4 regions of the Virgibacillus dakarensis genome follow, and region 1 is predicted to be linked to each of the others. Evidence: riboswitches for the same ligand, from Rfam matches in the RefSeq annotation. Region 1 holds a riboswitch; each other region holds the start of a gene.
What was found. A riboswitch is a leader RNA that binds a small molecule or an ion and turns the genes downstream of it on or off. The one in region 1 is predicted to bind S-adenosylmethionine.
Positions count from the first base shown of each region.

Region 2: it holds a riboswitch for S-adenosylmethionine, as region 1 does, so the genes downstream of both, CZ382_RS19055 (5-methyltetrahydropteroyltriglutamate--homocysteine S-methyltransferase) here and CZ382_RS17450 (5-methyltetrahydropteroyltriglutamate--homocysteine S-methyltransferase) in region 1, are expected to answer to the same signal.
Region 3: it holds a riboswitch for S-adenosylmethionine, as region 1 does, so the genes downstream of both, CZ382_RS01940 (methionine biosynthesis PLP-dependent protein) here and CZ382_RS17450 (5-methyltetrahydropteroyltriglutamate--homocysteine S-methyltransferase) in region 1, are expected to answer to the same signal.
Region 4: it holds a riboswitch for S-adenosylmethionine, as region 1 does, so the genes downstream of both, metK (methionine adenosyltransferase) here and CZ382_RS17450 (5-methyltetrahydropteroyltriglutamate--homocysteine S-methyltransferase) in region 1, are expected to answer to the same signal.

Region 1 covers NZ_LT732554.1:1,606,769-1,614,809, reverse strand. The annotation lists gene CZ382_RS17470 (ABC transporter ATP-binding protein) at 1-397, opposite strand, end outside; gene CZ382_RS17465 (ABC transporter substrate-binding protein) at 413-1,450, opposite strand; partial or broken gene CZ382_RS17460 (glycerophosphodiester phosphodiesterase) at 2,328-3,206, shown strand; gene CZ382_RS24875 (FIMAH domain-containing protein) at 3,195-3,473, shown strand; gene CZ382_RS17450 (5-methyltetrahydropteroyltriglutamate--homocysteine S-methyltransferase) at 4,109-5,218, opposite strand; SAM riboswitch class I at 5,408-5,511, opposite strand; gene CZ382_RS17445 (helix-turn-helix domain-containing protein) at 5,946-6,242, opposite strand; gene CZ382_RS17440 (hypothetical protein) at 6,374-6,709, opposite strand; gene CZ382_RS17435 (hypothetical protein) at 6,927-7,319, shown strand; partial or broken gene CZ382_RS17430 (RNA-guided endonuclease InsQ/TnpB family protein) at 7,457-8,041, opposite strand, start outside.
Region 2 covers NZ_LT732554.1:1,975,324-1,983,364, reverse strand. The annotation lists gene CZ382_RS19065 (SA1320 family protein) at 1-312, shown strand, start outside; gene CZ382_RS19060 (hypothetical protein) at 578-1,441, opposite strand; gene CZ382_RS19055 (5-methyltetrahydropteroyltriglutamate--homocysteine S-methyltransferase) at 1,624-2,736, opposite strand; SAM riboswitch class I at 2,810-2,918, opposite strand; gene CZ382_RS19050 (ROK family protein) at 3,175-4,038, opposite strand; gene rbsK (ribokinase) at 4,106-5,020, opposite strand; gene CZ382_RS24420 (ABC transporter ATP-binding protein) at 5,253-7,028, opposite strand; gene CZ382_RS19035 (energy-coupling factor transporter transmembrane component T family protein) at 7,025-7,792, opposite strand; gene CZ382_RS19030 (ECF transporter S component) at 8,040-8,041, opposite strand, start outside.
Region 3 covers NZ_LT732553.1:372,593-380,633, reverse strand. The annotation lists gene CZ382_RS01960 (FAD-binding oxidoreductase) at 1-1,366, opposite strand, end outside; gene CZ382_RS01955 (spore coat protein) at 1,649-2,158, shown strand; gene CZ382_RS01950 (3'-5' exonuclease) at 2,443-3,051, opposite strand; gene CZ382_RS01945 (RDD family protein) at 3,122-3,550, opposite strand; SAM riboswitch class I at 3,762-3,909, shown strand; gene CZ382_RS01940 (methionine biosynthesis PLP-dependent protein) at 4,010-5,122, shown strand; gene CZ382_RS01935 (aliphatic sulfonate ABC transporter substrate-binding protein) at 5,452-6,453, opposite strand; gene CZ382_RS01930 (ABC transporter permease) at 6,490-7,251, opposite strand; gene CZ382_RS01925 (ABC transporter ATP-binding protein) at 7,235-8,017, opposite strand.
Region 4 covers NZ_LT732554.1:2,515,137-2,523,177, forward strand. The annotation lists gene pckA (phosphoenolpyruvate carboxykinase (ATP)) at 1-1,507, opposite strand, end outside; SAM riboswitch class I at 1,697-1,803, shown strand; gene metK (methionine adenosyltransferase) at 1,920-3,119, shown strand; gene asnB (asparagine synthase (glutamine-hydrolyzing)) at 3,280-5,196, shown strand; gene CZ382_RS21595 (C39 family peptidase) at 5,438-6,301, opposite strand; gene CZ382_RS21600 (gamma carbonic anhydrase) at 6,430-6,957, opposite strand; gene CZ382_RS21605 (tetraprenyl-beta-curcumene synthase family protein) at 7,064-8,041, shown strand, end outside.

The DNA.
Region 1 (8,041 bases):
CAATATTTTTCGGGTACTTCACCAGCCTGCTATTGAGCATCCTCGTGTAAGTACCAATTTTCTTAAAAAAGTTGCTCTCCTTCAGCCGCTTTATATTAAGGCTGTACGCCACATTATCGAATACATTCATGTGTGGAAAAAGTGCATAGCTTTGAAAAACCATCCCGCAATTTCGTTCGTTTGGTGCCAGTCCGTTTAAATTTTTATCCCCAATTTTTATAACACCTTTTGTAGGCTTCTCAAATCCGGCAATACAGCGCATCGTCGTTGTTTTCCCACAGCCAGATGGTCCCAAGAGGGCAAAAAACTCGCCCTCTTGAATGTCCAAATTGATGTTTTGAAGTACAGTCACACCTGAAAAATCCTTTGTTAGTTGTTCAACCACAACTGACCCCATGTCTATCAGCTTCCTTTACTTTATTTTCGTTTTCCATTCGTCCCTGATTCGATCGTAGTTTTCATTTACCCAGTCGATATCCAAGTCGACAGCATGTTCTTTTATATTGTCTACGGATAAGGAAGTCTTTGATTCTACTTCCGGATTAATTGGAATATGGTACCAATCAGTCAAAATTTGCTGGGCATCTTTACTCAGCATGAAATCGATAAATTTCTTACCGCCTTCAGGATTGGGGCCATCTTTAACAAGTGTGACTGGATTAACAAGAATAGGAGTTTTTTCCGGTACGATAAAGTCGACCGTTTCTCCATTTGCTTTATGCTCATAAGCCATGAAATCGAAGCCTATCGCGATATGTGCCTCCCCCATTGAAGCACCCTTTGTTGGACCTGAACCTGAGTCAGGGATGGAATTTGCCTGATCTTTTAATTTCTGGAAGTACTCCCAGCCTGCCTCTTCCCCATGCTGCATCATATAGCTCAATACCATTAATGTAGCCGTCCCGGACGCTGCTGGATTAGGGAATTGAATTTTTCCCTTCCATTTTGGATCCAACAAATCCTCCCACGTTTTTGGGGCTTCTTCTTCCGACACTAATTCCGTATTGTAGGCAAATCCAAGCACAAACATCTCCGTACCAACATAATACCCATCCTCATGCTTCACCTTTATACCATCTTCCACTACCTCCCAATCCTCCGCGCTCTCAGGAATATAGGATGTAATGATATCTTTATCCACCGCCGCTTCAAATGGCAAAATGCCTCCTCCGCCATACCATACGTCAGCCTGAGGGTTCCCCTTTTCAGCCATCATTTTGTTAACGAGTACGTTTGTACCTGCATAATTAACATTGACTTTTGTACCATTTAATTCCTCGTATTTAGCCGCCAGCTCCTTGGAAAGCTCCGGAGTTTCTGGTGAATATAACGTTATCGGCTTACCTCCCCCCTCCTCTTCACCCGATGCATCATCCCCGGCACAAGCACTAAGCAAAACAAAACTTAGTAAAAAACAAACGGATATAAATAGCGATAATGTTTTTTTCAAACTAGCTCCCCCTTGTCTATACTTTTCTCTAGAAATATATGAGGGTAAATTATTTTTATGTATAACTTTGGACGCGTTAGGAGTGTAGATATGGGCATGACCATGATTTGCAAAGAAGATGGCCTATACTGCACAAGTTCCATGAGTTATTGCACGACTTTCATTGATGGTTTAGTAAGTTCCATACTTTATTGCGCGTCTCTACTGGGTAAACCGGAGAAGAAGATAGTTGGTTTACAAAGTCATCTATTATATAAAAGGTTCCCATATAAGGTGATATTCCCATGTAATCCATAAGCCTCCCCCATATAGATAATAGTTTTCATCTATCACGCGGGAATTCTGTAAGCATTCCTTTGACATCATTTAGTAGCAGGTCCAAAGGCATACTATAATGAGAAACTATATCTTATTTATCCCACTTTCGCCCCATTTTTTAACAACTATTCTATTCCCATTGATTACATATCGCAATTTTGCTACTATTAACTATATTATGAGAGAATAGTATTTGGATAACCTCTCCTAGCGTGCGGTTGCTATTATCGTATTCATAGTTTTGGCTGGGTTTATTTTTATATCCTGTATTTTTTTCTTACTGATAGAAATAGATTGCTTAGTATATTTGCTAACTTCATAGCTTGTTAAGGTCATCTTTTATTAATACACAGTGGAGGTGATTGATCAATTTCTGTAAATATTGATATGGAATAAGGAAGGAGGATACCTATAAAGCAAAATTCCTAAGGATGTTTGTCGATAAAGACATGCGAAAAGTACCTTGTTTCTTAGTTCAACCACTTTGTAAAAAAACAGTAGTGAATAAGTGTTAATCAAGCAGGAACTAAAATCCAACAGTTAAAGGGTGGAATTAAATATGAAAACCTGGTTTAAAACTGCTTCTGCTTTCATGATTGTCACTTTAGTAGCATGTTTCTACATGCCAAACATAGGATCAGCTGCAGAGAAAGTGATTCCAGCTAACCTTCAATACCCAGAGGGAAAAATTGTAAATGTTGCTCATCGCGGAGCTTCCGGATATGCACCTGAACATACAATCCCCTCTTATGAACTTGGAGAAGAACTAAACGGGGATTACATTGAGGTTGATTTGCAAATGACATCGGATGGCACGCTCATTGCCATGCATGATGTATCAGTGGACCGGACAACAGATGGGACTGGTTTGGTAGAAAATATGACGGTGGAAGAAATAAAACAATTGGATGCTGGTTCATGGTTTAATGCAGCTTACCCGGAAAAAGCAAAGGAAGAGTATGTTGGTTTAAAGGTGCCCACGCTAGAGGAAATCTTTGATAGATTCGGTTCTGGATCAAACTATTACATTGAAACAAAATCACCGGATGTCTATCCAGGAATGGAAGAGGAACTATTGCGTTTAATAGAAAGTTATGGTCTCTCAGACAATGTGCTCATTCAGTCGTTCTCTTCTGACAGTTTGAAATTAACTCATTCATTGGATCCATCTATGCCCCTTGTTCAATTGATTAGTCAGCCGGCTTTGGGAAATAATGCTGAAGACGAGCTTGAAGAAATAGAACAGTACGCTATAGGGGTTGGACCAAACTTTAATAACATCAATGAAGAATATGTTCATACTGTTAGAAGCCATGAATTACAAATCCATCCATATACAGTTAACACCAAAGAGGCCATGAAAACAGCTTTGGAATGGGGGGTCACGGGGTTATTTACAAATTACCCTGACCTTTTTAGTGACGTCATTACTGAATTTCATAGTGCTTCCTATATACAAAGTCTAGTAGATAAATTTTATGACAAAGGAGCAATTGAAAACGAGGAAGCATTCAATGCTCTAACTATCCATTTAACATCAATAAGTCATTTTGAAGATGAAGCAGCAAGAGACAAAGTTGTTAAGCATGCAAATGGCTTTAAGAACTTGCTTAATCACTATCAAAGTGAAGAATGGATAACTGAAGAAGCATATGACAGCCTGATGCTTCAGGCTAATCTATTGATTGAAAAATGGCAATCATAAAAAGGTATTGAAGCCAATCATAAGTTAGGATCAGAAATTAGCACATTTGCAACTGTTGAATCTAACATGGATAAAGATATAGGAAACATTGTCTTTTGCTGTAACGAAAGGGTTTAGAAAATAATGTTCTACACAGATTTCGTTGCTATGATAAAGATAAGTTAATAAATGCGTTGGAAAAATGGAGAAACTGCAAAGATGTAATGAGGTCATTTTTATTCGTATTTTTGCGGTTTCTCTTTTTTTGAGGATTTCTGTATCTTAAGTTTCGCACCCCATAGAAAAATTTAGGAATTGGATTCTATTTCCAATGTAACAAAGGTCAATGGGATCATGTGAATTAATTAAACTGGAAGGAATTTCTGGTATGTTCTACTAGTCATGTTCCATATGTTGATTGTTACATTTTGGCAGCATATCTATCCTTCATTTCTTAGCTCTCGTGTTTAAAATAAAAAACGGAACCTCCTAATAGGAAGTTCCTAATGAAAATCTTCTTATCTTTGGACATTTCAACGCTCACCAAGTTTAGGTTTAAGGCCATAACCCGGCTGCCAACCCAATTCCTCTGAATAAAATTTTTTGCTGACAAATCTGGTATTGCTTTCTTAGTCTTTAGTCGACTTGGCAAAATGTCAAAATCCCCAAACTTCATTCGCAATATCGGCAATAAATTTCAGCTTCTCCCACTGTTCCTCTTCTGTCAATTTATTTCCATGATGGGTAGAAGCAAATCCACATTGTGGGCTCAGGGCTAATTGCTCGAGCGGTACATATTGCGAAGCTTCCTTAATCCGCGCCTTAATTTTTTCTTTGTCTTCCAACTCACCAAATTTGGATGTGACAAGTCCAAGTACGACTTGAGCCCCTCCGTTTGGAATATATTCCAATGGTTTAAAATCACCTGAACGATCATCGTCATATTCCAGGAAGAATCCATTTACGTTTTCTTTGGCAAATAGTGTTGGGGCAATAAGTTCATAACTTCCGGCAAATGCCCAGTTAGATCGGTAGTTTCCACGACATAGATGGGTTGTCACATGCAAATCTACTGGTTTTCCTTCCAACACGCTGTTAACAACTCGCAGTGCCAAATCAATTAGCTGATCTCTGGAGTATTTACCGTCGTTGAACGGAATGTTTGGTGAAGAAAGTCCGGCAATATAAACATCATCAAACTGCAAGTATCGTACACCAGCTTCATAAAATGCCTTTATCGCATCCCGGTAGGTTTGGATAATATCATCTGCATATTCCTCGATGTCCGGATAGATAGTTTCAGCGCGGATGCCTTCGTTAAATAATTGGTTAGGGCTCGGGATTGTTTGCTTGGCAACTGCACGGCCTCCTACAATTTCATTAAACAGGATAAAGTCTTTGATAAACGGGTGATCTGGATTGAACGAAATCTTTCCTGTGTTTCGAACATTGTACCTTTCTGTTTCCTCATTGCCATGAAAAATGTAGCCCGTTTCAGGAACATAGCCTTCTACGCCGTTTAAATGTTCCAGGAAATCCGTATGCCAGAATCTGCGTCTGAACTCGCCATCGGTTACAGCTTTCAAGCCGACTTCAATCTGCTTGTCAACGATCCGCTTGATTTCCTTTGTTTCTACCTCACGTAGTTGTTCAACAGAGATGTTTCCTTCCTTGAATTCCTTTCTTGCCAGATGCAAATTTTCTGGACGGAGCAAGCTTCCGACATGATCAGCTTTAAATGGTGCTTTCGTTAATGTAATAGACATATTCTATTCCCTCTTTCCTCTTTTTTTATGTTCCTGGTTTAACGAACAACATGATTGCAGCAAAATTGGTTTTGATACTCCCCGCAACACCTCTCATTCCCTGCTAGATTACGAGGGGCCTTTGTATTGACAATCAAAAAACCCCCTTCCTGAAATAAGAAGAGGTTTCGTTACCATAGCTATTCGCTCCTCTTATCTTCAAGCATTACGCTTCTGGAATTGGCACAGTACTCTTTCTCGAGTCTGTTGCCGAGGCTTCAAAGGGCCAGTCCCTCCACCTCTCTGGATAAGAAAAAATTGCATATTGAAATTGTTATTATTTAAATTACATCTATCTGTTCTGAATGTCAAGAAAAAAATAAAAGTTTTATTTTTACCTTGAATTATGCATCCTTAATTTCGTACTTATAGACCTGTAACAATTACCGTTTTAGAATGGAGCCAAATTGAACAATACACAGTGGGAATTGATATAAGCCGTAAGAAGATTGACTAGGATGTATGTGCACAAAGCTCGTTAGCATAACTTACTTATCACCCCAATACGGTAAATACCAGAGAAGGTATGAAAGAGTTATTGGACTGGGGCGTGACCGGAATAGTTTACGAATGATCCGGATATGTTAAATGAGGCTTTGCGTGATCGGTGATTAAATAGGGAACGAAGCAAAATTGGTGCTTTGCTTCGTTTTTTATTAATTATGATCGGAGTGAAGTTCATCCTATACTATACCTGTATATATAAATTGTGGTTGTCACTGTTATTAGTTCCATCGATAATAAAGGGGGTATCCAAAGCTCTGGATAGTTGCAATAATGTTTCCACCCTAGGGCTAGTTAAACCAGCTTCAATTCTCCCTATTGTGGATTTGGGGACACCTGCCAAATCCGCAAGACCTTGCTGAGACAAGTTTAGGCTTTTACGTATTGTTTTAATTTGTACCGCTATACGTCCTTCCAGTTGCAGGGTTTGCACATGATTTTCTCCACGGATTTCAGAGTACTTTTTAAAAAAGTCGCTCATTTTAAGACCTCCTTACACTTAATAAAGATTCGGATCTAAAGCACAATATTTCTCATATGTTAATTCAGCAGGAACGATATCCCTTCGCTTAATTAAGCCATTGTATTGCTTGTCAAAGTAATAAAGCATGATTACCTTATGATAATTATGGATCGTATAAATAATCCGATGATTCCCAGCCCATCCGCCTTGTATACCCCACCTATAAAGGTTCCCATATATGGTGTTTTTATAAATATGTTTACAGATGGAGGTGTTTCGTCATCCATTGATTTTCCCCCGTCAAGTTCCTCTGGATAAGGATTGTGACTAATTATGGCAAGTTGCCGTGCATAAACATCTGCCAATTGGCACCAACCCCCAGGCTTACCCTTTATAACTTCTTGATCCGAATTGTATAAAATTTGCTTTTCAAATTCACTTACATTTCCTTCGTATATTATTTTAAATTTACCGGATTCACTCATTTTTTTATCCTTTATTATATTATTACCAATATGATAGCATTTATGCCATCAACATTCAATATTTTCTATAAAAAGTTTTGAAGGGCAGGAGGAGTTTTCTAACATAACTTTGATTGATATACTCCGACACTGTAACAATTACCAAAAATACGAGTAATAATCCCTCACCTTCCGCAATAAGATTCACTATCAAGTGCTTTTTATAGGGAGTGGTATCATGATCGAGCATGATTCGTTTATTACTGGGGAAACATTGGCCAAATATTATGATCTTAACAAGAAAAAGAAAGAAATCGAACAGGAAATGAACCAGCTAAAGAACCTGTTTCACACTTATTTTGATCAGCAAGTGGGCTCCGATGAAAAAGGGGAAATAAAAGATGGCGGTTACAAACTCCAACGGCAAATCCGCAAAAAGGAAAAATTCAATGATGAAATTACCGTTAACCGCTTAGAGGAGTTAAAGCTGAATGATTTGATTAAAGTCGTGAAAATACCGGACAAGGAAAAGATAAGTTCAGCTATTAGCTTGGGGTTATTGGATGAGAATGATCTTGAGGGATGCAGAAGTACGACTTTTACCGCGGCGATTTCGGTTAAGGAAGTGTAGTCATTTAAGTGAACTACTCCCACCACTTACCACCGTTACGGGTTGCTTGAAGTGGGGGCTTCTTGGGTAATCGCCACTTTTGGTAGCTGACGAAATGGACCAAGCTAACCCTCTTGTTCCAAAAGTTTAAATTTTTATTAGACACTTGCTAATAAGCGAATGCCTTCTTTTTTGATATTGAGTGCTGAATTATAATCCCTGTTGATACTTAGACCACAAGTACATTGGTAGGTACGTTCAGATAACTTGACTTCTTTTACTGAACCACAATTTGAACAAGTTTTGGTGGATGGGAACCATTTGTCAATTTTGATAAGTTGTTTCCCTTGTTCTTGTAGTTTATATTGTAAGAAAGAGGTGAACATTCCCCAACCATTATCAGCGACACTTTTGCCAAACCTTAGAGCTTGTGACATCCCTTTCATGTCTAAATCTTCCATCACAACGGCATCATATTTAGTTGCTAATTTTTTTGATTGATGGTGAAGAAAATTCTTGCGTTGATTGGCAACTTTCTCTTGAATTTTAGCTACCTGAATGCGTTGTTTATTCCAGTTCGAAGACCCTTTCTTTTTACGAGAAAGTTTACGTTGTTCTTTTGCTAATTTTTCAAGCATTTGTCGATAGAACTTAGGGTAATTGGCTTTCTCACCCTCACTATCGACAAATAGCCCATCCATCGCAAAATCTAATCCAACAACGCTTTCAATTTCCTTATTGAA
Region 2 (8,041 bases), 370 kb from region 1:
ATGGAATCTACAGTCGAAGGTTTTCGCAAGGGACTTGGACGTCTTGCTTCAAATCTGCCTTCCGTTGTACACGACTTTAAGCCATATATTGAAACTGCAGTATTTGAATCTGGCAACTTCAAAAATGTACGACTATATAATGTTGCTGCTGCAGCCATTTTTGATGAAATGGAAACAGTGTTTGATGATATCGTATACCAATTATCAAACGAAAAAGGAAGTGCAATCCAGTCCGCACGGGATGTTTCCAAAGGGGTGCGAAATAATATTAGTATGCTGAATGGGCAGGTTGAGTTGGGAACACTCCAGTGATAAACAAAAAATTGGTGCCCTGACACCAGATTCATTCGGCCAACTTTCATTAATGAAACAACTTCAATGAAAGTGGTCGATAAAAAAGAGAAAAGTGATACCACTAGTGTCATTGTTGTGGAATTACAAAGCGGACAGGTGAGGAGGTAATTGTCGGTGGAATGAGGATGCTGTTAAATAAAAAATAATATGGAAATTCACCCAAAAATCCCATCAATAATGAATTGATGGGATTTTCATTTTAGGAAACTAAATGAAATTCCTCTTAAAACTCAATCAAAATCCCTGTTTTATCATCCATCTTTTTAAACCGCGGATATGTAACACAATGTGGATCATCGTCCTCCCGCTTCCCCACCTCTTTCACCAGCTGATCCAAACCATCGGAAAATGCTAGATTAGCTGTCTTGATCCATGCATCTGGTTCATCCAGCTTCTGCGGCAGGAGCAAACCATCACTTACTAACAAAATCTTGGAAACTCTATTTAATGAAATCCTGCCCAACTCCAGGAATTCCAATACCTCGTCACTGCCATCTATCACACTGTATCCGCCATATGTATTCGCTTTACTGCGATTTTCTACTAAAATCGGATTCACCATTTCCCGCAAATCACCCAGGGTCAAATGACGATTTGCATCTTTTTCTCGCTTTTCAACAAGCTTATAAATCGCTCTACTGTCTAAATCCTCTACTAAATCAAGCGTAACCATTCTTATAGCACCTGTTTCATATTGGAGAAAAAGCATACAATCCGCAGCATGAACATATTCCAGAAATGAATAATTAGGAGCTAGTTTGATGGCAGCAAGAGCTGTGGAGCTCCTTTCGACCTTTGGAATTTCCAGAAAATCGGTCACACTTGATTTTGTTATGTTTGCTTCATAATATTTCATTGTTTCTTTTTGTACTCTTTCATTTGCTAATTTTACATATGAAAAAAGAGAATGATCGGCTGTTGCCTTATTTAGTTCTTCCTTTACAGCATGCGATGCAATATAGCCTGGTACACCATCAAGCCCGGTAGCACCATCAACCGCAGCATAAATCCCTGCTTTTTCATTCATTACACAAGCGTCTTCGTTTATTTCTCTACCGCCCTTTTTGTAAACATTGCTTACCTTCAAGGTAAAACAGCTCCTTAACGTACATTTTTGTATTGAAAATTTCTTTGTTACCAACATAACATATTTGAAAAAACAATACCCCTAACCAAAAGAATGGCGAACAGTTTCTCGCCGCTCGCCAATTCACTATAATATATTTATCTTTTTTGTCGTACAATTTGTAATACCCTTTGACAAGAAAATTACCAAACCTCTTCCGCAATTTCAAGTACATGCCGAATTTTCTTCCATTGGTCTTCTTCACTAATGTCGTTGCCTTCCTCGGTTGAGGCAAAGCCACATTGCGGGCTTAGACATAGCTGGTCTAATGGCAAGTATTCACTTGCTTCTCCAATACGTTTTTTGATTTTTTCTTTACCCTCCAGTTCACCCGATTTAGTTGTGATGAGACCGAGCACAACGGACAAATCCTCCCTGTTCACATATTGGAGCGGTTCAAATCCTCCAGAACGTTCATCATCAAATTCCAAAAATAAGCCATCCACGTTCAGCCCGCCAAAAATGGTCTCGGATGCTGGATCATAAGCTCCTTCTGCAAAATAATGCGAACGATAATTCCCCCGGCAAATATGCATGGTAACCAATAAATCAGCTGGCCGTCCTTCAAGTGAATCATTAATCGCTTGGGCCGCGATTTTCTGCATATCTTCCGGTGTATAACCTTGCTCGCGAATGGCTGCTCGTCCTTTTTCCGATAAATAGGATGACCACGATGTATCATCAAGCTGCAGGTATCGGCACCCTAGATCATAAAATCCTTGAATAGCTTTTTTATAGGCATTCGTCAGGTCTGGGAGCAATGCTTCCAGATTTCCATAGACATTTGGATCAATGCTACCACGAAGCAACAGCATATTCGGACTCGGAATCGTCATCTTAGCCACATAATCAGATCCTACATGCGCTTGCAAAAATCGGAAATGATTAAGCATTGGGTGGTCATCATGAAAATCTACTTTACCTGTAACACGAATGGAACGATTTCTTGCTTCAATACCAACAAATTGCAAACCGCTGTCCGGATCGTAACCTTCCACACCAGTCAGTCCTTCCAAAAAATCAAAATGCCACCACGAACGGCGAAACTCCCCATCCGTAATTGATTTCAAGCCTGCTTCCTTTTGCTTTTCAATCAGCTTGATGATTTCCTCATCCTCAACACTGCGCAATTGTTCCCCGGTAATTTCCCCAGCGGCAAATTGGCTTCGTGCATGTTTTAATCGCTCTGGTCGCAGAAAACTTCCTACATGATCACCTCGAAATGGTGCTTTCTTTTCGATTTTTGTTGTTGTCATCCCAATCAGCTCCTAAAAAATGTAATAAAAAAATTCCTCCGATATGAAGGAACTATGGATAAATATAGTCATCTTCTTATCTTCCAAGCTTTCAAGCACTTGTTAGAATTAGCACCTTGCCCACGATTAGACAGGTTGCTGAGGCGTCTTTGGGCTAATCCCTCGACCTCTCTGGATAAGAACTGCTTGTATAAAAATGTTGAATCCATCATACCAGTTTGACGGGAAATTGCAACTGTTTTGTATTTTGAACTTTTTGGAAATATCTGTCCTACCATTGAACAAAGATAGTTTCGTGTTCACATTATTGCAAGATTACTTGAACCCTTAATGTCATGCATGGCTACCGCTTTTTTTTTTCGAATGTACACTTTGATAGATGGGAGGAAAGAATAAGGAATGGATTAATTACCTTACCCTATTCACACACGTCCCCATTCAATTTCTTAACATAACCGGTACGAGCGCCATCGCACCTCTAACCCCCTGTTCGTCGTTAAGCTCGGGTGCGACAATAAACGTATCGGCATTTTCAATCGTCAAATAACCATTCATCATTTCCAGGAACTTTCTCCGAATAAGCGGGTACAGCTGTTGCTGTTTCATGACTCCACCACCCAAAATAATTCGCTCGGGCGCTAGAATCAGGAAATAATTCATGATCGCTTGTGCCAGATAATAGGCTTCTAGTTCCCAGACATGGGAATCCGCAGCTAATTGATGCCCCTTTTTTCCATAACGCTTTTCAATTGCTGGACCTGAGGCAAGGCCTTCCAAACAATTTCCATGATACGGACAACCTCCTGGAAATGCATCATTTTCATGCTGCTGGATAAGCACGTGTCCCATTTCCGGGTGGCTTTTTCCAACATATGTATTCCCGTCTTGAACGTAGCCCGCTCCGATTCCCGTCCCGACGGTAATATACATACAGCTGTTTACATCTCGCCCTGCACCATATTTGTACTCCGCAAGTGCTGCAGCATTCACATCTGTGTCGATATATACCGGTACCTTTAAATCCTTTTTCAATTTTCCAAGCACATCATATTGTATCCATTTTGTTTTCGGCGTATTTAAAATCGTCCCGTATGTATCACTTTTTTTATCTAAATCAACTGGACCAAAACAGCCAATTCCAATTGCTTCTACTTTGTATTCACGAAAAAAATTGTTAACGTCCTTAAACGTTTCCTCAGGGTCTTTAGTTGGGAAGCTAGTTTTTGCAATGATATCTCCTGATTCATCGCCAACAGCACAAACGAATTTCGTTCCGCCAGCTTCTATTGCGCCTATGAGCATGGTTTTATCCCCCTTTTTACATCTTTGTTTTTTACGAATTAGCGATACTACTTTATTTTATAGTCCATTACCCTTCCAAAAACGCTGATAATTCCTTTACATCTGGAAACGAAATTTGGGTACCTTTTTTCGTTACACTCAATGCTGCAAAAGCTTGGGCCCGCTGGATCGCTTGCGCTACATTTCCATTTCGCACAAAAGAATGGGCAAAACAGCCAATGAATGCGTCTCCAGCTCCTGTCGTGTCAACTGCTTTTACTTGATATGCATCAAAGCGACGTATGTCATTACTAGTAACCCAAAGTACACCACGACGACCTAACGTGACAATGACATTTTTCACCCCGTTTTCGAGTAAAAAAAAGGCAGCATTTCGAGCCTCTTCATCTGTTTCTACCGCCATTCCTGTTATCATTTCTAATTCTGTTTCATTCGGTACAACAAAATCACACATGGAAATATACTTGAAATCCAGCTCTTTCGTTGCCGGGGCAGGGTTAAAAATAATGGGAATATGATGCCGATTACCAAATTCAATTGCATGGTAAATAGTGGGTAATGGAATTTCCAGCTGCAGAACTAGTAAACGACATTTTTTTAGTTTTTCGGCTGCTTGATCGACATCCTCAGGTGAGAGATACTGATTCGCTCCTTTTATAATTAGTATACGATTTTCGGAATTAGCATCGACAAAGATTGGTGCTGCACCACTTGCGACTCCAGGGACTTTCTGTACAAATTCCGTATCAATTTCATATTTTTTCAAGTTTTTAATCGTATTGTCAGCAAATATATCATCACCCACTTTGGTAAGCATCGTGACGCTTGCACCCATTTTAGCTGCTGCAACAGCCTGATTCGCTCCTTTCCCCCCACATCCCATCTCGAAATTGGGTGCTTCAAGCGTTTCTCCTTTTTTTGGCATTTTATCAATATATGTAATTAGATCCACCATGTTCGAGCCAATAACGGCAATATCCACACCAATCATCTCCTTCATATCTAACATATATGACGTCGGTAAATGCCAAACATTTTTTAGAGTCTTTCTATTAGATTAGCTGAAAATTGATTTAAAGTCTATGATATAACAGTTGTTTCAGTGAGGAAACCTGACTGACTAAACACAAGGATGCACATTCAGTTAAAAACTGCCAAACTCGGCAGTTCAACTGTTTCCTAATTAATGAACAAAAATCCAGCCTTATAGAATACTACCCCAGCCTCCCCATCAATTTCTCCTCCACGAAATAACTATCATCCAAACCAAGCCGCTTAGCTATCCGCATCACATAAGGCTGTTCCAAACCGGCGTGTTTCAGTACCGGTTCATTCGAAAAGACATTTCTTGGGTCGCCATCCAACAACACCTGACCTTGGTTAAAAACAACAATCCGTTCAAACACTTCGGCTGCAAAGTCCATGTCATGCAGAATACAAATAACCAGCTTCCCGGCACGCCTTAACTCCTCGATGATATGCTTGATCTTTTCCTTTCCAGCGTAATCCTGTCCCATCGTTGGTTCATCAAAAATAAGCACATCCGTGTTCATCGAGAGAATCGAAGCGATAGAAATCATTTTTCGTTCTGATAAATTTAAGTCGTATGGGTTCTTTTCCTTATATTCGTCCAATCCGACTTTCTGCAGTGCGTTTATTGCATTTGCCTCTGCATCCCCTTCTCTCTGACCAACATTAAGCGCGCCGAACTTGACTTCCTCAATTACTTTGTTTTTAAATATTTGGTCATTCGGATTTTGAAACACCATGCCAATCTGCTTAGCGATTCCCGCTGCAGTGGATTCGGTAATGTTTTTTCCATCAAGTAAAATTTTCCCTTTTGTCGGGTTGAGCAATCCTTTGAGTAATTTTACAAACGTCGTCTTCCCTGCTCCGTTTTGCCCGATAATCCCCGTCGACAAATCCTTAAACGTTAAATCAATACCCTTTAATACCTCGATATCTTCTATATAACTATAATGAAGATCCATCACCTTTAACTCCGACTTTGATCGTTTTTCATCTGTACCCGATCGATTTTGGACGCCGATCGATCGACTTTCCTCTGCTCCTGATCGACTTTGCGTTTGGCACACATTACTTCCCGACCTATTTTCCTTTATGATGGCTTTTTGTCCAGCGTGTTTTTCCATTTCTTTAGCCAGTTCCCCTTGTACTTCCTCTATCGTAACCGGATAATGACCTGTTTCCGGATTTTTTATCCCAAGTTTTTTCGCCATCCTGGTAATAACAGGGGGAGTAACACCATAATTAAATAAATCTTCCAAAGAAAAAATAGCTGCAGGGCTATCATAAGCAATTCGTTTTCCGTCATCAAGGAGCAGCACTTTATCGGCATATTGTGCGACTTTTTCCATTTTATGCTCTGCCATAATAATGGTAATTCCTTCTCTTGTCAGATTCTCCACAACCTTAAAAACCTCTTCAGAACTCTGAGGATCCAATTGGGATGTCGGTTCATCAAGAATGATCACTTCCGGTTTCATTACGATCACACTGGCAATCGCCACCCGTTGCATTTGCCCACCGGAAAGCTCAAATGGATTCTTTTCCCTTAGATCACTAATATTTAACAAGGTCAGACTTTCTTCAATCCGATCGATCATCTCCTTCCTTTCCAGCCCAATATTTTCAAGCCCAAACGCAATCTCATCGAACACGTTGAATTTTGCACCGCTAATTTGGGAAAACGGGTTTTCAAACACGAGACCTACCTTGCTAACAATATCAGGCATACCGTGTTGCTTAACTTCCATTCCATCAAGCATTACTTTTCCGCCGTATGCCCCCTTGAAAAAATGTGGGACAAGCCCGGACAAAGCAAAACAAAGTGTCGATTTACCGGCCGTATTCCGTCCGATTAGTCCAATAAATTCACCCTTTTCAATTGTGAATGACACGTTATCAAGCACCAATTTTTCTGTATCCGGATATTTATATTTCAGCCCTTTTACCTCGATCATACTCATAAGCAAATCCTCCAAACGATCGCCCCGACAAAAACAACATACAAAAACAACTGAATGATCCCCTGATGGCGATAATCCTTCTTTGCATGAAGAAATGTCTTGTTCTGTTTTGTATTAAATCCACGCATTTCCAGAGCAATTGCCCGTTCACGTGTATCATTCAGCGAATTAAGCACAACTGGTCCAATTAATGGAAAAAAGGCTCTCATTCTTACAAATAGATTACCTTCTGTCTCCATCCCCCGAGAACGCTGGGCATCGGTTATTTTTCCCATTGTAGCTTGCATTTGCGGGATAATTTGTAAAACAGATAACAGTACATAGCCAATTTTTGGTGACATCCCTTTTTTCATCAGCCGTTCCATCAGTTCATCAGGCTTTGTCGTCAAGATTAATACGCCAAATGAACTTAGCATATTTATTACGCGAAGTGTAATTAGCAGTGCATACGATAACCCCTCTTGATAAAAAGCAAATCCGCCCAGTGAAAATAGAACCGTTTTATTATCAGGATGAAACGCACCTTGAACGATAATGATCGATACAATCAAGATTATGCCGATAGCAATAATTGGCAATATTTTTCTAAAGACCTTGCCAATGATTAGCAAAAGTACACTAATCGCGGTGACGGCAAAAACGAAAGTATGAATTGGCAGGATATACGTAACCGCAATGCTGACAATAACATAAAGCAGTTTTGTAAGCGGATCGATATCGTGCATGAGCGATTTTTTGTCTACATATAATGTCATCGACTTCATGTTATCAACCTCTTATCACTAAGTTAGAATCAATGCACCGTCGGATTTGATATTCCAACTGCAGAATGATTGGGTATCTGTTCAGCGACTTTCAGACTATGTTCAGGCGATTATTCCAGTATTTCAGCAACTTCCGGGTTTGGTTCAGCGACTTTATGCCAAACTTCAGCAACTTTTCAAGAAGCTTCAGCATCTTTAGAGTTAGACTTCTATCGGCAAAGCTTCATTTTGCTAACGACCAATTCACCT
Region 3 (8,041 bases), on a different contig from region 1:
AAATAACCTTATCCGGATTCAAAACACCGTCCGGATCCAACGCTTGCTTAATCTTCCGCATGACAGCAAGTGCAGGACCGTGCTCTTTTTCCTGATATTTTCGTTTACCGACACCAACACCATGTTCCCCGGTACATGTGCCGCCGCGGGTAAGTGCATAGTCCACAATCTGTTCGTTAACAACGTTCGCTTTTTCAATATCTTTCGGGTCATTCACATCGATCATTAATAGAATATGATAATTTCCGTCACCGACATGGCCAACGATTCCGCCGGCGAGACCCGATTTTTCAACAGCCTTACGTGCATCTTTAACTGCACCGGCAAGTTCCGAAATCGGCACACAAACATCGGTTACCATCTGTTTTTTCCCAGGATGGCCATGTATATAGGCGTATGCAGCATTATGCCTCGCCTCCCAAAGACGATTTCTTCCCGCTGTATCGGTTTCAAATTCGATATCCTGACAATTTCGATCAAACACGATTTCTCTGGTAAATTCAACATCCTGCTTAAGCCCGGCTTCATTTCCGTGAAACTCCAGGAACAATGTTGGTACCTCTTTATAGTCCGTATCACTAAAATGATTCATTTGCTTAATTGACTGTGCATCGGCAAGTTCAACCCGGGCAATCGGAACGCCAGCCTGCAAAATAGCAATAACCGCCTCCACCGCATCCTCAACACTAGTAAATGAAGCTCGTGCAGCCATAATATGTTCTGGAATTCCGTAAACTTTTAATGTCAATTCCGTGAAACAGCCTAATGTTCCTTCTGAACCAACAAAAATACCATTCAGATCATATCCGGATGACGATTTCGCTGCCAAGCTACCGGTATGTATGATCGATCCATCCGCAAGCACGACCTCCAAATCTCTTACCTGATCACGCATAATTCCATATTTGACCGCAGTTGTTCCACTTGCATTTGTTGCTGCCATTCCGCCAAGCGTCGCATCTGCCCCAGGATCAACGGAGAAAAATAACCCGTATTTTTTCAGCTCTTTATCCAACTGTGATCTTGTTACTCCTGGCTGTACGCGAACTAAAAAATCCTTCTCCCTTACCTCCAAAACCTTGTTCATTAAGGAGAAATCCACAACGATGCTTGACTTATAAGGAATAACGTTTCCTTCTAAACTCGACCCGACACCAAAAGGAACAACCGTTGTAGTATACTTGTTTGCCAATTTTACAACCTCGCTCACCTCTCGTGCACTTTCCGGAAATACAACCGCTTCCGGCAAATGCGGAGTATGGTAGGACTCATCCTTGCTATGCTGCTCTAAAATTGTTTCGTTATCCGATACCCGATCCGCATCCAATGCTTGCTGTAATTCTTCAAGAAGTTTCAAAACAGACATCCCCTTTTTGATATGTGAATAATCTAATATTCTCTATTCTTATCATATCATATTACCGCTTCTCTCGGACACTTCTCATTTAAGTTATGAGTATGTATTTAACCCTGACATCTGCCCAAAATCATTTTTTATAGTACCCATTTTTATTGCCCTGAATATAGTGAAAATGACTAGTTTAAGGTGAATGTTTAAAAGTACTGGTAAAAATGATACACCGAATTTCTTCTCGGTCCTTTTTATCTTCATTTTAAACACATATTTTAAAGGAGGAAAATTAAAAGAATGGAACAATCACGGAAGCACCGCCCAGAGCATCTTGCTTGGCATGAAACGCTTGAAATACATGAACTTGTCGCTTTTCAGTCAATTGGATTGATGAAATTAAAAAGTTCAGTAGGCGAAGTAAAAGACAACATGCTCCGAAACCTTTATGTCCAATGTATTAAAGATATAGAAAATAATATTAAGGAGCTTGTCCAGTTTTATTCGCTGGCACCTCGGGAAGACGATGAAGAAAGAGAGTTCCGAAACCTTGGAACCGGATTCTATGCAGGTGACCTGCTAATTTTGGCAAAAACCTCTGTAAAAAACTATGCAACAGCAATCACCGAAACGGCAACACCAATGTTACGGGAAACATTAATTAAACATTTGCAAAAAGCGATTGAAGCCCATGCAAACGTATTTTCCTATATGTATGACAAAGGCCTTTATCCCGCATATAATCTAGAAAAATTGTTAAAAAATGATTTAAAAAATGCCAATATGGCGTTACAAATGCATTATAAATAGTTTAGTTATGTCCATGTTCATTCAATTTAGGAGGTCGGGGGCAGTTAAGTTCGTGGTTGCAAGCATATAACTGTCTTCCCCCTGCTTAGTTAAAGAAATTGCATTGTGACAAAACAACTTTAAAGTAGAAATTGATCCTAATGTACGTGACAAAGAGATAATTAGTGCTGTACTTAACTCCTTGAAAACTAAGGGGGAGTTACAGCCCCTTAATGCGTGACTCCCCTCTAAAATAATTATAGAGGGGACTTTAATTCTATATCATGATTTATACCATGTTAATTTTAAAAATAAATCCGCTTCCTTTGATTTGTCCGTCTCATTTTTGGCGCCGTATAACCATGCTCGAAGATCCGACCCTTGCTCATTTTACAATAGGCAAGTAATGAATCGAGAATACCATCATACTGGTTAACAGCATGTTGAAACACGGTTGCTGCAACACGTGCATCCTCCAATGCATGGTGATGGTCAAATGCTATCCCATGATGGGCCGCAACCGTGTTTAATTTATGATTGCTTAAATCCGGCCACACGCGTCTTGAAATATTCGCTGTACAAAGATAATCCAGCTCCGGATAGGCTAAATGGAAATAATCCAGTGTGTTACGGATGACACTCATATCAAAGCTGGCATTATGAGCGATTACCAGATTATCGGCAAGGTATTTATGTAACGTCGGCCACAGTTCCGCAAATGTTGGCGCACTTGCAATATCACTTGGTGTGATACCATGAATAGCGATATTAAATGAACTGAATTCCATTAACGGATTGATTAGGGTGTAATACTCATCAATAATTTCATGTTCATTTGCCACTACAATACCAACCGCGCACGGACTGTGACGTTTGGCATTTGCTGTCTCAAAGTCAATAGATGTGAACTGCACAATTTCGCCTCCTTATTAATCATTGGTATATGATCGGCCGCTTCATACGTTACATGTACCGGCCGATTTCTCATTCTTCCCGGTAAACCACTCTCGTTCCACATATTATATCATGAAGTGCTTTCTTTTCCTTATTCCAGCCTGCCATCATGAATCCAATCAACAACGGAATTGCAGAAATAACATAGGCAAATGCTCTGCCAATCGATTTCAATAAACTGATCTGTGTCATATCTCTATAGTTCAACACTTGAATCTGACATATCAGTTTTCCCAGTGAACCTTTGAATTTACTACCGGTAAAAATGATAACAAAAATAACAACATAAATAAGATTCGCGATGTCCTCTGATCTTGAGGTTTCCTCCAATCTATTGTTAAAAAACTCCTGATCGTTAAGCAGAAGCGCAATTAAAAATGCCATTAGCATCGTGATGACACCATCAATGAAATTAGCAAAAAACCTGATCCAGAATCCTGCTGGCTTGTAATCTTCCACGTTCAACACCTTCCATTGTCAGTAGTACCTTTCATTAAAAATCCAATGGGTATCATATTATTATTATTATAACAGTCTTGAATTGGCTAACGAAATGATAGCTTCTTTGGAGAATAAGCTTTTTTACTTTACCAATCCATAATTTTTTCTTGACTTTTTAAAATAGGGATTGTAATGTATTGATTAATATTAAAAAATTCCATATGCAAGATTCTTATCCAGAGAGGTGGAGGGACTGGCCCTTTGAAGCCTCGGCAACAGACTATAAAGGATGTTCAAAAAGTTACCAAAGAAAAAGCGAACACCCACTTATACAAGTACTGTGCCAATTCCAGAAGCATTATGCTTGAAGATAAGAAGAGTGGTCAAATCAAATCGTGAAGCCTCTTCTTATTTTCAAAGGAGAGGCTTTTTTACGTTTTAATTAGGTTCCCTTAATTTTTTCCAGGAGATGATGACATGACAGAGAGTAGTATTGAAACCAGATTAGTGCAATTAGGTAACAACAGTGACGAAACGACAGGCGCCGTCAACCCACCGATTTATTTATCAACGGCCTATAAGCACCATGGGCTTGGCAAATCAACCGGATACGATTACAGTCGGACCAAAAACCCTACCCGCTTTCTTTTAGAAGAAGGGATTGCAAACTTGGAATCTGGTGAAAGAGGTTACGCCTGCAGCTCCGGTATGGCAGCAATACAATTAGTACTTTCCTTGTTCCGTTCCGGTGATGAGCTAATAGCTGTTGCGGATATTTATGGCGGTACCTATCGTTTGCTTGAGCACTATGCCGATACCTACCAAATCCAAACAACATATAGTAATTTTACAGAGATCCCGGAGACAGAACAGCTTATTACAAATAAGACAAAGGCAATATTTATCGAAACGCCTACAAATCCCTTAATGCAAGAGATCGACATTAATCTGGTTGCGGAACTTGCCCGCAAGCACGATCTTTTACTCATTGTCGATAATACATTTTTAACGCCTTATCTACAACGTCCATTAGAACTAGGAGCTGACATTGTGATTCATAGTGCCACCAAATATATTGGCGGGCACAACGATGTGTTGGCTGGGTTAGTTGTTGCAAAGGGAAAAGAACTTTGTGATAACTTGGCTACTTTTCATAATGCATCGGGTGCTGTACTTTCCCCTTTTGATTCGTGGCTGCTAATAAGAGGGTTAAAGACCCTTTCCTTAAGAATGGAAAAACATCAGGAAAATGCCAGAAACCTTGCCACATTTTTAGATGATGAACCTAACGTAACTGATGTGTTATACCCCGGAAAAGGCGGAATGCTTTCCTTCCGTCTCAAAAAAAGTGAATGGGTTGATCTATTTCTACAGCGGTTAAAACTCATTACTTTTGCGGAAAGTTTAGGCGGAGTAGAGAGTTTTATAACATACCCGGCGACACAGACACATGCTGATATCCCAATCGAAGAACGAACAAAGCGCGGAATTGATGATCGCCTGTTACGTTTTTCCGTCGGGATTGAGCAAGTGAATGACCTAAAAAAGGATTTGCAGCAGGCACTTACTAAATTAGCAGAGGTGGAATGAAGTTATATATTCTGGAGGATCGTTTTAAGAAAAGCGCAAGCGCCCGTTTAGCAACGTACAAACTGGAGCACTCCGCAATGAGATAAAGGAAACATGCCCCTGCAAAAGGGGTATGCCGACGTTGGCCGCAAAGGCCGTTTTTAGTCGGCCTTCCTTCTCCCCGAACCGATGTTGACTTATCGTAATGAAGGAGTGTGAAGTTTGCTAGTTGCTGGGCGCTGGAGCTGGACATGGCCTACTCTAACGTAAGCAGAATAAAGCCTGAATTTTCATACTTTTATTTACTTTTAAACATAAGAAACAGCCTGCATTGGAGGCTGTTTCTTTTATTATTTATTAATAAAGCTTTTGTCAACGAAACCGGTAAAATCAGGTTTTTCTTTAAGAAATTGCAGATCATAGGAGGAATCTCCGAATGCCTGGATTGCCTCCTGGTCGATGTCATACACGAAATCTGTTCGCGCCCACGCACTTTCCATTACATCATGATCCAGTTTTTGACCTGTTATTTCATCAATACTTTTAATTGTGATATCAATCGCTTCTTCTGGATTTTCATTAATGAACTCAACTGATTCCTTATGCGCATCAATCAGGTTCTGGATAAGTTCCGGATCGTTTTTAATCATGTCGGAGCTGGTAACGAACACTGCTGCAGGTAATGTCTTGCCAAATGAGATTTCATCTGAATCAACGACAACGTTCGCACCCACCTCGGCTTCTAAAACAGATGCCCATGGTTCCGGGGCAGTGGCCACATCAACATCACCCTTCTCAAACATCGTTGTATATTGGGCCGGCTTCCCGGTTACATGCTTCATGGTTCCACCAGTTCTATCAGAGGTAATCCCTAATTTTTTCATGTAGGTTTCAAATTGAACATCATGTGTACAGCCAACACGGGGAGAAATAAACGTTTTCCCTTTTATATCTTCCACTGTTTTAATACCACTGTCTTCGCGGGATACAATAACTGTTCCGCCGGTTGATGATGATGCAACAACCGTAACATCTACACCGGAAATGAAATTATTCATTGCAGGTCCTGGACCAACAAGACCGCCCTGTATTTCTCCTGTTGCAAGTGCCGTCATAAATGCGGATCCATCGGGAAATGTCCGATATTCTACCTCGACATCATCACCCAGTTGATTTTCGTACATCTGCTTTTCTTTTGCAATCATTGCTGGCGCATGATTCAAGTTAGGGAAATAGCCAATGACGACCTTTTGCTTGTCACCGGATGAACTGGAAGCGTTAGAGCCCCCTCCGCACGCACTTAAAATGAGTAATACACCCATCATGAAATATACAAACCCTTTTTTCACCATCAAAACCCCTCTCCACTATTCATTTTTGATCTGTTATTATGCTGCTTCTTCCAAACCCCAACGTCTTAATACCTTATTTTCGATCCGGTGAAAGACAAGCTGATCGACAATAGAACCAATTACACCAATGATCATAATAATTCCAATGACGAGACTCATGTTATTAAAGTCGGATGCATAGGAAAGTGTATATCCTAACCCCGGACCTGTACTTAAAAGCTCGGCAGCCATTAAAGCACGCCAGCTAAAGGCCCACGCCAGACGTACACCGGTTACGGCATGTGGAACAGCGGCCGGAATGACCACTTTGAAAAATAAATCCAATCCTTTTGACCCCATTGTTTTAGCAGCTTTCAAATAAATTGGCGAAACATTTTTTACTCCAGTCCGTATGTTCATCGTCATGACAAACGTTCCACCAATAACAACGACAAATATGATCGATGTTTCTCCAAACCCAAACCAGATAATGGCTAATGGAACCCAGACAATACTTGGAACACTTTGGAGTGCCAGAATCATTGTTCCAAGCGTCTCATCGGCTGTTTTCACTTTTGCCAGTAAGACCCCAAGCCCTGTTCCGATCAAAATAGCAAGAAAAAGACCGATGAACAAATGCCGGAAACTTGCCGTAATATCGTAGACAAGTGTCATATCCTTGAAGCCTAAATACAGTTCGTTTACAACCGAAAAAGGGCTGGGTATCATTGACTCTGGCCAGACACCTAATAATACAATTCCTTGCCAGACTAAAAGAAGAAAGACGAAAAACATGATTCTTTTAATGACTACCGGCATAACTGAGCTCCTCCTGCATTACTTTGTCTATTTCTGATTTTAAAACAGCCATTACCTTTTCCTCTAATTTTGCCATATCTGCTTGTAATCGCGGCCTGCCGAGGTTTACATTAAAATCCGAAATAATTGTTCCTGGTCTGGCGCCCATGATGATAATTCGATCAGATAATTTAATCGCCTCCCGAATACTATGTGTCACAAAAATGACGGTTTTTTTCGTGTCCAGCCAAATCTTTTCTATTTCGTCCTGCAAAATGCTTCTTGTTTGTTCATCCAATGCGCCAAACGGTTCATCCATTAATAACAATTCCGGATTCATCGCAAGTACTCTTGCAATCGATACACGCTGTTGCATGCCCCCGGAAAGTTCATGCGGATAATGTTCCGGAAACTTACTGAGCTGCACCATTTGCAAATATTTATCGGCAACGCTTAACTGCTCTTTTTTGGCCATTTTTTTCCGTAGCGGGAACATAACATTTTCCCTTACATTCATCCAAGGGAACAAGGCAGATTCCTGAAAAACTACCCCTCTATCGGGACCCGGTTTACGTATTTCCTCTTCTCCCAAATAAACAGATCCCGACGAAGGCTTCTGTAAACCGGCAACCATTGATAACAGTGTTGATTTTCCACATCCGGATGGTCCTAATAAAGAAACGAACTCCCCTGCTTTTATTGTTAGATTAATATTGTCCAAAACTAACAATGGGGGGTTTAGCTTATTTTCAAATTGCTTTGATAATGCATCTATCTTCAAATCCATTGAATGCAGCCCCTTATAGATAAT
Region 4 (8,041 bases), 910 kb from region 1:
CAAGCGCTTTTGCTGCATCATCATAGGCTGATTTATCAGTCCATGTATTTCGTGGTATGAGCACCTCGTCGGGAACACCGGGTACGTGCATTGGAATTTCCAAGCCAAAGATGTCTTCTTTGACTGTCTCAACAGTATTTAATTCACCTTCTAATGCGGAATGAACCATTGCTCTCGTGTAGGAAAGTTTTATACGATTGCCTACACCATATGAACCACCCGTCCAGCCTGTATTCACCAGGAACACATTGGAATTGAACTGGTCGATTTTCTCCCCCAGCATTTCGGCGTAGGTTGACGGTGCTAAAGGCAAAAACGGTGAGCCAAAGCATGCTGAGAACGTTGCCTGTGGTTCGGTTACACCACGCTCTGTACCTGCCAGCTTACTCGTGTATCCACTTAAAAAATGATACATCGCCTGCTCTTTCGTTAGTTTGCTGATTGGTGGCAGTGTGCCTGATGCATCAGCAGTTAAAAAGATAATGGTATTTGGATGGCCAGCGACACTAGGTGTAACGATGTTATCGATATTTTCCAGCGGATATGCTGCCCGGGTATTTTCAGTTAATATCGTGTCGTCATAGTCCGGCAGCCGTGATTCTTCATCAATGATGACATTTTCCAGGACGGAGCCAAACCGGATTGCATTAAAAATTTGTGGTTCCTTTTCATAGGAAAGGTTGATACATTTCGCATAACAGCCGCCTTCAATATTAAAGACGCCATTTGGGCTCCAGCCGTGTTCGTCATCGCCAATTAGCCGGCGATATGGATCAGCAGACAGTGTCGTTTTACCTGTCCCGGACAGGCCAAAGAATAACGCGACGTCACCTTCCTGACCAACGTTTGCCGAGCAATGCATGGATAAAATATCCTTTTGCGGCAGCAAATAATTCATAACCGAGAAAATCGATTTTTTGATTTCTCCGGCATATTCCGTTCCGCCGATTAAGATGATCCGGCGCTTGAAGGAAACGAGAATGAACGTTTCCGAGTTTGTTCCATCGACTGCTGGATCTGCTTTATATGTTGGTGCAGAGACCACTGTAAATTCGGCTTTATGTGTTTTAAGCTCTTCATCTGACGGTGTAATAAATAATTGTCTGGCGAACAAGTTGTGCCATGCATATTCGTTAATAACCTGAATCGGCAGGCGATGCTTTTTATCTGCTCCGGCAAACCCCTTAAAAGAATATAATTCGTTCTTATCTTTCAAAAAGGCCACAACTTTTTCGTATAGCCGGTCAAATTTATCTTCATCAATTGCCTGGTTCACAAGACCCCAGTCGATAAATTGTTCACAAATGTCATCCTTTACGATAAACTTATCTTTAGGTGAACGTCCAGTATATTTTCCGGTAGTTGCCTGGATAGCACCGGTTGCCGTTAATATCCCTTCATTTCTGGCCAATATTTTTTCTACAAGACATGGTACCGATAAGTTGTGCTGGATGTTCCCTTGTGCTAAAAGTTCATCTGCCAATGTTGATCGTTCCATCGATTTCATATATGATACCTTCCTTTTTGATGGATTTTTATCGTCCTATATACGTTTTACTGCGAATCTGGTTATTAGTATAACACATTTATTTAATTAGTCCATACTAATTTAATGTTTTATTTAAAATGTTATGCAATGGCTGTGAAAAGTTGACAGAAGGGAGGGATTTCGGGTAGGATATAGTCTGAACGGACTCTCTTATTCAGAGCTGGTGGAGGGACAGGCCCGATGAAGCCCGGCAACCATCACAATAGTGAAAAGGTGCTAATCTGATGCAAGGATATTTCCTTGAACAATAAGAGCGAAAGGCCACAACTCCTTTCCTCATGCATGCAGGAAAGGCTTTTTTGTTTTTAAAGGAATATTTACTGAAATATATAGAGTTCCGTACCACGATTTAAAGGGAGAGATTTGGCCTATGGCTGCAAATCGTCGTTTATTTACATCTGAATCGGTAACAGAGGGCCATCCAGATAAAATTTGTGACCAGATTTCAGATGCGATTTTGGATGAAATTTTAACGAAAGACCCGAATGCCCGTGTTGCCTGTGAGACTACAGTGACTACAGGATTAGTATTGGTTTCAGGAGAGATTTCTACTAGTACCTATGTAGATATTCCCGCCATTGTTAGACAAACCATTAAAGATATTGGCTATACAAGGGCAAAATTCGGATTTGATGCAGAAACATGTGCCGTGCTTACGGCAATTGATGAACAATCACCGGACATTGCTGGTGGGGTAGATACTGCATTGGAAGCACGTCAAGGAAAAATGTCAGATGAAGAGATTGCTGCAATCGGTGCAGGGGATCAGGGCTTAATGTTTGGCTTTGCTTGTGATGAAACGGAGGAATTAATGCCATTGCCGATAGCGTTAGCACATAAATTGGCAAAACGATTGGCAGATGTCCGGAAAGATAAAACACTTGCATACCTAAGACCTGATGGGAAAACCCAGGTAACAGTCGAATATGATGAACAGGATAACCCGGTAAAGGTGGATACGGTTGTTATTTCTACGCAGCATCATCAGGATATCTCAACCGAACAGATTGAAAAAGATTTGATTGAGCATGTTATTCGTCCAATTGTACCTGTGAATTTATTAGATGAAACAACCAAGTATTTTATCAACCCGACCGGCCGCTTTGTTATTGGTGGGCCACAAGGGGATGCCGGATTAACGGGTCGGAAAATTATTGTCGACACGTATGGCGGCTATGCCCGGCATGGCGGAGGCGCATTCAGCGGAAAAGATGCAACAAAGGTAGATCGTTCAGCAGCATATGCCGCTCGTTACGTGGCGAAAAATATTGTAGCTGCAGGACTTGCTAAAACGTGTGAAGTACAGCTTGCCTATGCGATCGGTGTTGCTGAACCGGTATCGATAGCGATTAACACATTTGATACCGGAATTGTCAGCGAAGAAAAGCTGGTGGCAGCGGTCCGGGAATTGTTCGATTTGCGTCCGGCAGGCATCATCCGCATGCTTGATTTGCAACGACCAATTTTCAAAAATACCGCCGCATACGGACATTTTGGCAGAACCGACATCTTATTTCCGTGGGAGAGAACGGATAAGGTTGAAGAATTGAAGGCATTAGTGAAGAAATAATTTCAAATTGAAAATAGATCACGTCTTCTGATTAAAGGGAGGACGTGATTTTTAATAATTTTTGATATTATTTGAGGGCTCTTTCCATATCGAAATAAACAATCATTTATGGTATACTCGGGAAAGGTACTATTACGAATCTTGAGAGTGAGGCTAGAGCATGTGTGGATTTATTGGGATGATCCGCAATCATCCGAGTATGCCTAATGAAGAGACAATACATGTATTTGAACAGCAAAACAATATTATCACCCACAGAGGGCCGGATGATGAAGGTTATTTTCACGATGAATATGTATCATTTGGGTTTAGACGTTTAAGTATTATTGATATAGAAAGCGGCCAACAGCCATTGAGCTATGATGATGAAAAAATATGGCTTATTTTTAATGGTGAAATTTATAATTATGTAGAACTGCGTGAGGATTTAATAAAAGAAGGGTATTCCTTTGCAACAGAGTCAGATACTGAAGTAATTGCCGCATTATTTGCTAAACATAAAGAACAGGCGTTTACTTATTTGCGAGGTATGTTTTCTATTTTGGTATGGGATAAGGAAAACGAAACATTATATGGTGCGCGTGACCCGTTTGGTATTAAGCCATTGTTTTACCGGGAAACAGAAGAGGGTACTATTTTTGCCTCGGAGAAAAAAAGTATTTCGTTAATGATGGAAAAAGAAGAAGTAAGTGATGAAGCATTACAGCACTATTTAAGCTTCCAATTTGTACCGGAGCCATTAACGATGACGACGGGGATTAAAAAGGTGGAGCCCGGCCATTATTTCGTGAAAAAGCCTGGTCAAGCTCTTTCCTTTACCCGCTACTGGCATGCGACATTTAATCCCGTTTTGATGGACAAACAGGATTGGATCAAGCGTATTCAAGACGTGATGTATGATTCCGTAAATGTTCATATGCGAAGCGATGTGCCAGTTGGATCGTTTTTATCGGGTGGGATTGATTCAACCTTGATCGTTGCGATGGCAAGGGAATTCAATCCAACCATTAAGACGTTCTCGGTCGGATTTGAACGGGAAGGCTTTTCCGAAGTTGATGTTGCCAAAGAAACAGCGGAAAAATTAAATGTGGAAAATATCTCTTATATTATTTCACCTGAGGAATACGTGGATAAGCTCCCAAAAATTATGTGGCATATGGATGATCCACTGGCAGATCCGGCATGTGTACCGCTGTATTTTGTCGCTAGAGAAGCCCGGAAACATGTAACAGTTGTTTTATCTGGTGAAGGATCGGATGAATTATTCGGTGGCTATAACATTTATCGGGAACCAGAATCTTTGAAGCTGTTCGAATCCATTCCAAGGCCTGCAAAAAATCTGCTGGCTAGAGTAGCAGACGTGTTGCCAGAAGGGGTGAGAGGAAAGAGCTTCCTGGAACGTGGGACAACACCGCTTCGCGAGCGTTATATTGGCAATGCGAAAATGTTTGAGGATGAAGAAAAACGGCAAATTTTACAGCATTATAATGAAAATCTGTCCTATCGGGAGATCACTGGGAAACTTTTTGACAATGTAGCAAATTATCCATTAGTTAACCAAATGCAGTACGTTGATATTCATACCTGGATGCGCGGAGATATTTTACTGAAGGCGGACCGGACAACAATGGCAAATTCACTTGAGCTGCGTGTCCCGTTTTTAGATAAAGAAGTATTCCGTGTCGCCAGTGAAATACCAGTTGATCTAAAAATTGCCAACGGAACAACAAAGAGTCTTTTGCGTGAAGCATCGCGTGGAATTGTTCCAGATCATGTGCTTGACCGTAAAAAGCTTGGATTCCCTGTACCAATTCGCCATTGGCTGAAGAACGAATTAAATGGCTGGGCAAAACAGCTGATCCATGAAAGCGAGACAGATCATTTGCTCTATAAATCTTTTATTCTTGAATTGCTTGAGGCACATTGCCAAGGCAGGGGAGACTACAGCAGGAAGATTTGGACCGTGTTAATGTTCATGCTGTGGCATCAGATTTTTGTGGAAAATAAATTTGATATTGCTGAATTGAGCAAACCCGATTTTGTAGTGGAACCTGTTATAGGGGAAAAACAATTCTAAACGAGTGGGAACTTTGTCGGATGGGTAGAAATACTATCGGAATCGGAAATATTATCCAAAATGAGTAAAATACTATCCGAAAATGCAAAATACTATCCAAAATCGGGTAAATACTATCCGAAAATACAAAATACTATCGGAAACAGGTCAAATACTATCCAAACGACTAGAAATACTATCAGAATCGGAAATACTACCAAAAACAGGTAAAATATCCAAGAGTAAAAAGCAGGCGATTACGCTATAATATCGTAATCGCCTGCTTTCCCATTTGGATCCATGCAGCTTTAAATTCCTCAATCGGAGCTTTTTTATTGCGCTTTAATGGATCATTGAAATAGATATAGTCCTGGTCATAGCCGGTTATCAGTACCGAGTGTTCCCGCATTGTTACGTTGACTGGACCGTCTTTCGTTTGCCAGGTAATAAATTGATTCTTAGGCAGTTTTTTATAGGCGGCGTTGATAATAACCCAGATAGGACGGTCGTGATTTAATTGGTTGATAATTTCAGTAAAATCCTGCCCGGAAAAATCAAGCACCCGTTCCCCGGCATAATCCATGGCAAGTTCCGTTACCGGTTTGTGGTATACGCCAAGCCCCGGTGTGGAAAATGAATACATATCACCGACGAACCCTTCATTCGGATTACCGAAATGAATCCCTTCTTCCGTCTTTTTATATGGCGTTGGGTCACGCTTTACCCGTTTTGCTAATTCCAGCTTGTCTACATGAATGTCATGGTAGGCCAAGAGCATTGCCAGGCTTGTAACTTCACAGCCGCGCGGTAATTCAGGCAGCTGGCCAATTAACGGTGCTTTTAACCGTACGGATTCCTTCACTTGCCCCTGTTCATTTGATGTCATTGCTTCTGCAGGCTCTATCAGTTTCAGATCGTTTTGCGTGGGCAACAGGTTTTTCACCGAAGCAACTAGTACAGATTTATGTTCATTTACGTACATAGAACCAATAGTAATCGAGGTTATGGTAAAGAGAACGCCATAAAATATAAAGGAATTGCTGATCCATTTCCTCGATATTTTACTACCTGCTACAATGAAATAAATCGCTATGATTCCAGAAAGAAAGAATAGTGTAATGTGCAATTTGGACACTCCAATAATAAAAAACTAACATATTATATATCGGTATTAATTAAGAACCATAAAGCGGCTTGCAGTTCAGCGGTTTCCAAACTAGAAACAGTAAACTGGCTGACGAATGGAACAACCATCTATAATTCAATACCTGTATCTGTATGCTGTTTATAGTATTGCCCTTTTTCCACATATGATTTCCGGACACGTTCCATTTCCGCATAATCTTTTTCTGTCAGTTCCCGAACTACCTTGGCGGGTCTGCCTAATGCCAAGGTGTTTGGGGGTATTTTTTTACCAGGAGGAACAAGGCTTCCAGCACCAATAAAAGCATTTTCGCCAACCTCTGCACCGTCCAAAATAATGGATCCCATGCCGATTAACGCATTTTTACGTATCGTCGCACCATGCAATGTTACCTGGTGACCGACTGTTACATCATCTTCCACAATAGCAGGGTTATCCGGGCTTTGGTGAACCATGGTTAAATCCTGGATGCTGACTCGCTTGCCGATCCGGGTCGGAGCCACATCTCCACGGATTACAGTGCCGAACCAGATGCTTGATTGTTCGCCGATTGTCACATCGCCAATTACAGTTGCATCCTTTGCAATAAATACGGATTTATCAATTTTGGGTAAAATATTTTTATAGTGGCTCATCATGTTATAAACCTCCAAAGTTGAAACTGGGTAAAAAATGTGATGATATAGGTAGTATAGCAAATTTTTCTAAATCTATGGTGTCTAGAATTTGAACGGAGGAAGAAAGTTGGGGAGACATGTACCAGAAACTGCAGTAACCTTGATGCTGACCGTCTACCGTAAAATATTCCCGGCGGTAAAACAAGAATTAGCTTATTGGACGGAAAGGGCACAGCAAATTCCAAATAAAGAGTTGCGTGCGCAGGCACTGGCGAGCATTGCTTCGAAACGATTTCATTGCCAGGGCGGGTCCGTTTATGCGCTGCTTGCACATAAAAGGTGGCGGGAAGCGGCACGATTTATTGTTTCGTATCAAACGATTAGCGATTACCTGGATAATTTGTGTGACCGCAGTACTTCTATGGATCCAGCAGATTTTCGCCTGTTGCATAAAGCAATGGAAGATGCGCTGACCCCGGGGAAGACGATAAAAAATTATTATGCATTAAGGGATGAGCAGGAAGATGGCGGGTATTTAGCCGACCTTGTTCGTACGTGTCAGCAGATTATACAACAATTGGCTGGGTATTCGGTTATTCAACATGAAGTGCTGGAACTAGAGCGATTGTATAGTGATTTGCAGGTCCATAAGCATGTCGCCCTTGAGGAACGGATTCCCCGCTTAATTAACTGGTATGAAAAAGAAAATAGTTGTGATTCGTTAAGCTGGTATGAATTTTCCGCAGCAGCTGGTTCAACACTCGGCATATTCTGTTTGGTTTCTTATTCACTTGGTGGACAGTCTGCGCCGGAGTTAACCAAGTGGGTTTACACTAGTTATTTTCCAAACATGCAAGCCCTGCATATTTTGCTGGATTATTATATTGATCAGCAGGAAGATGAACAGGAAGGGGATTTGAATTTTTGCAGCTACTATTCGAGCCGTGAAAAAATGAAAGAACGCTTTATTTATTTTATTAAAGAAACAGATAAACATGTTCAGTCTTTGCCAGATCGGAAGTTTCATCAACTTGTCCATCATGGATTAGTTGGGCTCTACTTAGCAGATCCAAAGGTGAAAAACTTGGATGGCGGAGAAAAGATG